Regions from separate parts of the Tuberibacillus sp. Marseille-P3662 genome, predicted to be linked through region 1. Evidence: a T-box and tRNA genes for the amino acid it is inferred to sense, from the RefSeq annotation. Region 1 holds a T-box; the other holds one or more tRNA genes.
What was found. The T-box of region 1 lies ahead of pheS (phenylalanine--tRNA ligase subunit alpha). A T-box ahead of a tRNA ligase gene usually reads a tRNA of that ligase, here a tRNA-Phe.

Region 1 (4,433 bases):
TAATCTCGTGGCCGTCCGTCGAACACTAGCACCGTCAAATACAGCCGATTCAAGTAAGATATTCCTTGTCATATCAGTGACCTCTGAACCGGCACCACCCATAACACCCGCGATTGCTACGGGACTCTCACCGTTGGTAACCACTAGATCATTGGTCTGTAATAAACGTTCCTGCTCATCCAAGGTCGTCATCGTTTCGTTTTCAATCGCATGCCGGACGACGATTTCCTGCGAACCCAAACGATCATAGTCAAATGCATGTAACGGTTGTCCATATTCCAAAAGAACGTAATTGGTGATATCGACAATATTGTTATGCGGACGAATTCCCGAAGCGATAAGTTTGTTTTGCAACCACTGGGGAGACGGCTTGATCTGTACTTGTTCAACCACACGTGCCCCATAGTAAGGAACATGCTGGTCTGCATGCACTGTTACTTTAACCTTATCAGCAGTTTGAGACGATGATACCTGCACCTTAGGCTGTGGTAAACGAACATCGCGGTCAAGAATCGCCGCAACTTCGTAAGCTGTCCCAATCATATTGAAGGCGTGTGCGCTATTCGGCAGAATATCCAACTCAAGCACCACATCGTCCAAATTTAAATAAGATGTGATATCATCACCTACTTTAGCCTCACCTTCCAACACATAAATACCATCAGTAAATGCCTTTGGAACCAATGCTTCATTGATGCCAAGTTCCTGCAGTGAACAAATCATCCCGTTTGATGTCTCACCGCGCAGTTTTGTTTTTTTTATTTTCATGTCTCCAGGCAAAACCGCTCCAGGCTTCGCGACCGCAACTTTTTGTCCAGCTGCAACATTAGGTGCACCGCAGACAATTTGCACCACATCACCGCCGACGTCGACATCACAAAGATTTAACTTGTTAGCGTCGGGATGCGGGCGGCATTCTTGGATATAGCCGACAACCACACCTTGAACTCCCTTATTCATGAAGTGAACGTGTTCAACTTCAATACCGGCCTTCGTTATTTTTTCTGCTAATGTTTGCGGCGAAATATCACTAATATCGACGTATTCGCTTAACCAATTATATGAAACTAACATTCCGGTTCACCTCTCCTCACACACGCTTGAATTGCTTTAAGAATCGTTGGTCATTGGTGTAATAATGACGAATATCGTCAACACCATATTTCAACATGGCGATCCGTTCAGGACCCATGCCAAACGCAAAGCCTGTATAGACTTCAGGGTCAAATCCCGACATCCGTAAAACGTTAGGATGCACCATGCCAGCACCTAAAATTTCGATCCAGCCGCTATGCTTACATACTGGACATCCTGAACCACCACATTTGAAACAGGAAATATCCATTTCCACGGAGGGTTCCGTGAACGGGAAGTAATGTTGGCGCAGACGGACATCACGGTCTTCACCAAACAACTGCTTCACAAACACCGTTAAAACGCCCTTTAAGTCACTTAAACGAACATTTTTATCAACATAAAGACCTTCAATTTGTGTAAATTGATGCGAATGGGTTGCATCATCCGTATCACGCCGGTATACCTTACCAGGACAAATCACTTTGACGGGCCCTTGACCGTTATATGCTTCCATCGTTCGCGCTTGGACAGGTGAAGTATGTGTTCTTAGTAAAATCTCCTCGGTAAGATAAAAAGAGTCCTGCATATCGCGAGCGGGATGATTTTTAGGTAAATTCAAGGCCTCAAAATTGTAATAGTCGGTTTCCACCTCTGGACCTTCCGCGACGGAAAAGCCTAAACCGATAAACAAATCTTCAACCTCTTCGATGACAGTAAATAGTGGATGTTGACTCCCTTGATTAACAGGTCGTCCGGGCAAGGTCACATCTATGGCTTGTTCAGCTAGCTGTTCTTCTATCCGTGCTTGCTCCAATGTGGCATGTTTTTCATCGAGAGCCGCTTGGATGGCCTCTCGAACGTCATTAGCCATTTGGCCAATCACCGGCCGCTCTTCTTTCGACAATTTGCCCATGCCACGCAATATTTCGGTAATCGGCCCTTTTTTTCCTAAGTATGTCACTTTAATATCTTGAAGTTGCGATAACTGCTCTGCTTGTTGAATCGCTTGAAGGGCTTCACTTTTTAAAGCCTGTAATTTATCCTTCATATGCCTAACTCCTCCTTCTATACGCCTTTTCGAATATAAAAAAAAGCACCCCATCCCATAAAAAGGGACGGCGTACTCCGCGGTACCACCCTATTTAGCCAAATTGATACACTGTATCATTGACTCTCTTACAAAGAATAACGGTCTTTACCGGTGCATCTTTAACCTAAAAAAGTGTTCAGATGACTGCTCCAGAGCGAATTCCTAAAGATCAGTCCATAATTGCGCTTGCAGTCCATGACGCAATCTCCCTTAATGGTGATAGCAAAAGTACTACTCTCTTTCATAGCATCGATATTCGCTTAAAAACTCTCATAAAAGTATAAAGAATTTCACAGCGTTACGCAAGTCTATCACGTAATGTATACATCAAAATACCGCCGGCAACCGACACATTCAAGGATTCAGCCCGTCCAAAAATAGGAATTTGCACATTCACGTCTGTTTGTTGCAAATATGCCTCCGATACACCGGCACCTTCATTACCTAATAGCAGAGCAAAACCGCCGCGATGGTCAGATTCTAGTTGAAAGACATCAACACCTGTCATCATGGTTCCCATCACCGGGACCTTCTTGTCCTGCAATGTTGTCATCGTATCACTTATATCGGACTCAATCAGACGAATGTGGAAATGGGATCCTTGAGCCGAACGCAAAACTTTACTGTTATAAAAATCAACGCAATCAGCACCCACAATGACCGCATTGAAACCGCAAGCATCCGCCGTCCTGATCAACGTTCCCATATTGCCAGGATCACGAACAGCATCAAGAAGGAGATAACGACCGTTACTCATCATATTAAGCTTGTCCTGATACATCGGACATACCGCCATAATACCCTGTGGCGTCTCCGTATTTGCCAACGTGTCAAAAATGTCATCACTGAGGACAAACGTTTCCACGTCATCCTCCAACCAAGCTTGCCATTGCCGCGGCATTTCATAATCCGAAACCATAAGCAGTTGTTTGACTTGTCCAGCTTTAAGGGCTTCTTCAACAAGATGCGTGCCTTCGACGATAAAGGCACCCAGTTTCTCTCGATGTTTTTTTTGCTTTAACTTCATCCATTGCTTAACATTCAAATTTTGTCTAGATTCAATTGTTTTCACTACAGTAACTCCTTTTTGAGTCATTCCATATCTTATTACATATTTATCATATTTTAATCAATACTAAAAGAAAAAGTAAAGGAGGCGTATTAAAGCATGGATATTAATATTCGGCAAGCGATTAAGCATAACTTGTCCGATAATGACAATGAAAAGCTCCGTAGTACCGTGGTTGATGCTATTGAGGACGGTCAGGAAAAAATGTTGCCGGGCCTCGGTGTCATGTTTGAGATTATTTGGGAAAAGGCCAGTGATGAAGACAAAAATAAGATGATTGATCACTTGGCTGAAGGTGTGTAACAAGTGGCTGACCCAAATCCCGTATCATACCGAATGGTGCGGGATTTTTAGCTTTCAGAAAGGTTAGGGATATTTCCGATGATATCGTTCATGGAAAATGAAATACATTGGATATGTTTTGATTGGATGAAATCACTTCCGCCGTATACTTCAGGCAAGGCATACTGCTCGACGTCCAACACGTACTGTTCGAGGACCTGATTCTCAGGGTCAACAATCCAATATTCCGGTACTTCATAACGCGCGTACGTATCGAGCTTGATCTTTTTATCCCTTTTCGCTGAAGAAGGAGAAAGAATTTCCACAACCAAATCAGGGATACCTTCAATGCCTCCGTGCTTGGTAATAATGTGCAAGCGATCGCGGTGAACCAATACTAAGTCCGGCTGTTTAACTTCCTTCTCCGCTAACACCACATCAATCGGTGCATTGAAAATAACATAATCTTTTTCGCAGCTTTGTATAAACCTTTTTTGGATCTCAAAACTAATGAGTTGGTGATAGGATGAAGGAGACGGACTCATTAGCTGTAACATACCGTCATCTAGTTCATAACGATACCCATCATCAGGCATATTTACATAGTCATCATAAGTCATCGGCTGTTCACGAACGAGATCATTACGTTTCTTGTCTTCGGCCATCAGCCTAACCTCCCGGAATGTCGATTAATTGGATTATAACACAATTTGTTCGACAATTCTTTCATCTTTGCTTTGAAAACGTTAGGCCTCCTGGGGAACATACACTGTATCATGGCAAAAAGCCCTTCCTGGTATATCCACCGGGAAAGGCTATTCCGTCACAGAAGCGTTTCCGCTAACTTAGACTCAAGTCCGTGAGCTTTTGCTACAGCTTCATTGGTTACAAAACCATCAAGTGTGTTAATACCTT
Region 2 (4,433 bases), on a different contig from region 1:
CAATGCATCTTGGACCGCCCGCATTTTTTGTTGCATTGTTGTCTTATCAGATTGTTCCGTTTCCTTAATCGCCTCAGCAACGATATAAACCAGTTGAGTTGCCTGTTGTTTTAAAGATTCTTCAAAGCTAGATCGTGATTGCTCTTTCATCGTACTAGCAAAATAAACGCCAATTAATTGCATGGCAAGTAGAATCAGCAGCGTGTAGATCAAAACAAATTTAAACTGGATGGATTTAAAAAAACCCACTTTTTTCATAAAAACATTACTCCTGATCTGGGTTTCGTAAGTAGTAGCCAACACCCCGACGTGTCACAATCCAGGCTGGACGACTAGGATTATCTTCAACTTTTTCCCTCAATCGGCGAACGGTAACATCAACGGTTCTGACATCACCAAAATAGTCATAACCCCAAACCGTTTGTAACAAATGTTCACGCGTCATCACTTGGCCAATATTTTTGGCTAAGTAATGCAGGAGTTCAAATTCCCGGTGCGTCAGTTCAATGGGTTCGCCGCGCTTGGTCACTTGATAAGCATCAGGGTGGATCGCGAGCGCACCCACAACAATATCTTTTGTGTCATTTTCATGATCATCTTCATTATGGTGCCTGCGCAAATTGGCTTTGACCCGGGCAACAACTTCACGGTTACTGAATGGTTTGGTGACATAGTCATCAGCACCAAGTTCTAATCCTAATACCTTGTCGATCTCGGAATCCTTGGCCGTTAACATAATGACCGGCATGCTATATTTTTTTCGAATTTCCCGGCAAACTTCCATACCGTCTTTTTGTGGTAACATCACATCAAGCAGTATTAGATCAGGTCGTTCCTCTTCCACCTTTTGAATAGCTTCATTTCCGTCATACGCACATATGACGTCATAGCCTTCCTTTTCTAAGTTAAATTCGAGTATATCTGCAATGGGTTGTTCATCATCTACAACAAGAATTTTCTGTTCCACGAGATGATCCCTCCAATTTTAATACATGTCATTCCTCTATTCTATCATACGCATCCTATTAAATGAATTTAACACCCGCAAATATAAAAACATTTACATAAATAGTTCTTGCTCCCAATAAAAAATCCTTCTATATCGTGTGAGTTACAAAGAAAAACCTCTAGAAAAATCTAGAGGTTAACGGTGAACGTAATCAAGTGGATTTTGAGTACTGCCATTTTTGATGACTTCAAAGTGTAAATGGGTTCCTGTTGAATCACCGGATGTACCCATATTAGCTATCGATTGCCCCTTCTTAACCGTTTGTCCGGTGTGAACATCAATGTCTGATAAATGATTGTAGGTTGTCCGGAAGCCGTTATTATGGTCAATCACAATGCGTTTGCCATAACCTCCGCTATTGTATCCAGCCGATACAACCTCACCATTATCAGCAGCTAAAATCGAGGTTCCCATTGTGCCATCGATATCAATCCCTTTATGAAAACTTCCCCACCTTTTACCATAGCCACTCGTGATGGGGCCACCATGAGTCGGCCATCGGAAGTTCCCTGTACCACGTGACGCAATCACTTTTGTACCTTTTTCTATAATCTTCTTACGCGGCTTGGATATTACATCTTTGTTAACAGTTTTCCGTTGAACCGTTTGACCATTAACGACTTTTAATTGATAACGTACTTTTTGTTTGCCTTCTTTACCCGTTTGGACAACTTTTTCTTTCCCTTTATACATATTATCGTTTTGACGAGTCTCTGTTTTATAATCAATTGTTTCTTCTTTCGTTACCTTCTTTTTAAACGTAACGTTAACAAAAGGTTTAGGTTTCTTTACCGTGACTTTGTCACCGATATGTATGAGTTTATTCTCTTGTAATTTTGGATTCAGTTTAAGTAATTCATTAAGACTCAAGTCAAATTTATGAGAAATATCGACTAAAACATCTCCCTCTTTGACCTTATAAGTCGCTTTGGTTAAGTTTCCTTCTAATAAATAGTCGAAGGCTTGATCCGTATCTTTGATCTGTTTAATAGACGCCCGTCCCGATACGGCCTTTAACGGCTGCGAAAACTCAAGTTTTAACAGTTCCGTTCCATCTTCCAATTTAGTTTGACCCTTTTCATGTGCTTTAAGCAATGGCTCAGAGACAAAATGCTTTTTATACTTCTTAACAAGTTCTTTCGCCTTCTTTTCTGATTGAACATAGACAACTTTATCCTCACCAACCTGAACAGCACCGACATCAGCTTTAATGGTGACTTTGTTTTTGAATTGACGAAAAACTTGTTTGTTGTTGGTTTCTGCTTGAAATACTTTTTCCGGAACCAAACTCAATTTTCTTCCAGTTGTAAAATCATATTGTTGATGTTTCTTTTCAGCCTGCTTCACTTTCTTATCTATAAAACTTTTAATTAATTCAGGATTATCCATCGTTCCAATTGATTCATTGCCTAAGTAAACATGATAAACCGTATGTATATCATTATCTTTAGCAAAACTTGTCTGTACGGGAGCAAAAGCAAGAGCAGTTAAAGCAACTGCGCCCAAAGTCCATTTCGCTATCAACTTCTTAATATCATCCGTCTTCCCCATCATCCAATCCTCCCAGAACCTAAGTAGGTCCAAAGCATCATTAACCTTGCCTTTAACAATCTAGCAGTCATGGATTCTTGAAGCAAGACGATTCGACAATTTGTAACACAGATGTAGTATTATCGTAAATATGTCATAAAAAAGGCAACTCCCTAAAGGGCGATCAGTTTTGAGGAACACAAAATTGACGCACTTTGAGTGCGTCAATAATGGATGGCTCGAGACGGAATCGAACCGCCGACACGAGGATTTTCAGTCCACTGCTCTACCGACTGAGCTATCGAGCCATGATATAAGGCTAACCTTGAGTTTATTTATTTTTATCCTTATGGAGGTTCGGAATACAAAAACCGTATTCCTCAATGCTGCCTATTCACGAAGTATCGCTGTATAAAAACTGTCCTTTCCTCTACTAGTATTGCTTCGTAGCGGGCTGCGTCAGGACAACTCGTAGAATATTCGATGGAAGTAACTTAAAAAATTCGGAATACAAAAACCGTATTCCTCAACGTTGCCTATTCACGAAGTATCGCTGAGTGCTCTACCGACTGAGCTATCGAGCCAGACAATTTTGATAGATCTGCGTTAATTTATGTAAATGGCGGGTCTGACGGGAATCGAACCCGCGATCTCCTGCGTGACAGGCAGGCATGTTAACCGCTACACCACAGACCCCTATGTATTTAATAGTTATGGTTGCGGGGGCAGGATTCGAACCTGCGACCTTCGGGTTATGAGCCCGACGAGCTACCGAACTGCTCCACCCCGCGTCGTTTTAAAGATTACAGATGGTGTTGTGTCTCAGAAGTCGTTATTATTTTAACAGCGACGATAAATATCGTACCATTAACTATAAAACTTTGCAAGGTATTCATTCAAATTTTAATCTAGACCTTTATCATTCGTTATTCGAAAATGATCCTAACTGTTCGAAATTGTCCCTTAAGTGCCTCCTATTAAATGCGGCTGCCCAAACTTTTGAGCAGCCGTATGTCAATAGTCTACTCGGCGAACACACCGCGAACAAGATTGGTTTGCGAGCGATCTGGACCAACGGAAAAGAGGGATAATGGAATTTTTGTTAGTTGAGATATACGCTCGACATAGTGCCTTGCATTTTCCGGGAGTTCTGACAACGAACGCGCATTGGTAATGTCCTCATGCCAGCCGGGCAATTCCTCATATATAGGCTCACATTCGCTCAACACATTCAAGCTTGCGGGATATTCCTCAATCCGCTTGCCCTTGTAATCATAAGCCACGCAAATTTTGACGGTATCGAGCCCTGTCAAAACATCAATACTATTTAATGATAGATCAGTAATGCCACTGACACGTCTCGCATGTCCAACAACCACACTGTCAAACCAACCGACTCGGCGCGGCCGCCCCGTTGTCGTTCCATACTCCTTACCAACTTCCCGAATTTGGTCTGCTATCTCGCCATCCAATTCAGTTGGAAACGGTCCGTCTCCAACCCGGGTTGTATAAGCTTTCGCAACACCGACGACATGTTTAATTTTTGATGGACCAACACCCGAACCAATGGTAACACCGCCAGCAACCGGGTTGGACGATGTTACAAACGGATACGTGCCTTGATCAATATCAAGCATCACGCCCTGCGCCCCTTCAAACAATACACGTTTCCCTTGATCAAGTGCTTCATTCAATACAACAGATGTATCACAAACATAGCGTCGAAGAGCGTCAGCATAAGCCATGTATTCATCATAAATGGCTTCGAGATCAAAGCCATTCTCTTCATACATTTTTTCTAAAAGACGGTTTTTTTGCTGCAAATTATATTGAAGTTTTTCTTTAAAGGTTTCCGGTTCCATTAAATCGGCCATCCGTATCCCCACGCGTGCAG

Region 2: it has a tRNA-Phe gene. The T-box ahead of pheS (phenylalanine--tRNA ligase subunit alpha) is inferred to sense a tRNA for this amino acid. The anticodon was not compared.

What each region holds. Positions count from the first base shown of each region.
Region 1 is NZ_FXBS01000006.1:388,797-393,229, reverse strand. It holds gene pheT (phenylalanine--tRNA ligase subunit beta) at 1-1,074, opposite strand, end outside; gene pheS (phenylalanine--tRNA ligase subunit alpha) at 1,091-2,125, opposite strand; T-box leader at 2,186-2,421, opposite strand; gene B9Y89_RS10420 (TrmH family RNA methyltransferase) at 2,466-3,239, opposite strand; gene sspI (small acid-soluble spore protein SspI) at 3,336-3,539, shown strand; gene B9Y89_RS10410 (Uma2 family endonuclease) at 3,587-4,183, opposite strand; gene ald (alanine dehydrogenase) at 4,342-4,433, opposite strand, start outside.
Region 2 is NZ_FXBS01000005.1:108,361-112,793, reverse strand. It holds gene walK (cell wall metabolism sensor histidine kinase WalK) at 1-258, opposite strand, end outside; gene yycF (response regulator YycF) at 266-967, opposite strand; gene B9Y89_RS06650 (M23 family metallopeptidase) at 1,145-2,560, opposite strand; tRNA gene B9Y89_RS06645 (tRNA-Phe) at 2,775-2,847, opposite strand; tRNA gene B9Y89_RS06640 (tRNA-Asp) at 3,160-3,235, opposite strand; tRNA gene B9Y89_RS06635 (tRNA-Met) at 3,254-3,330, opposite strand; gene B9Y89_RS06630 (adenylosuccinate synthase) at 3,562-4,433, opposite strand, start outside.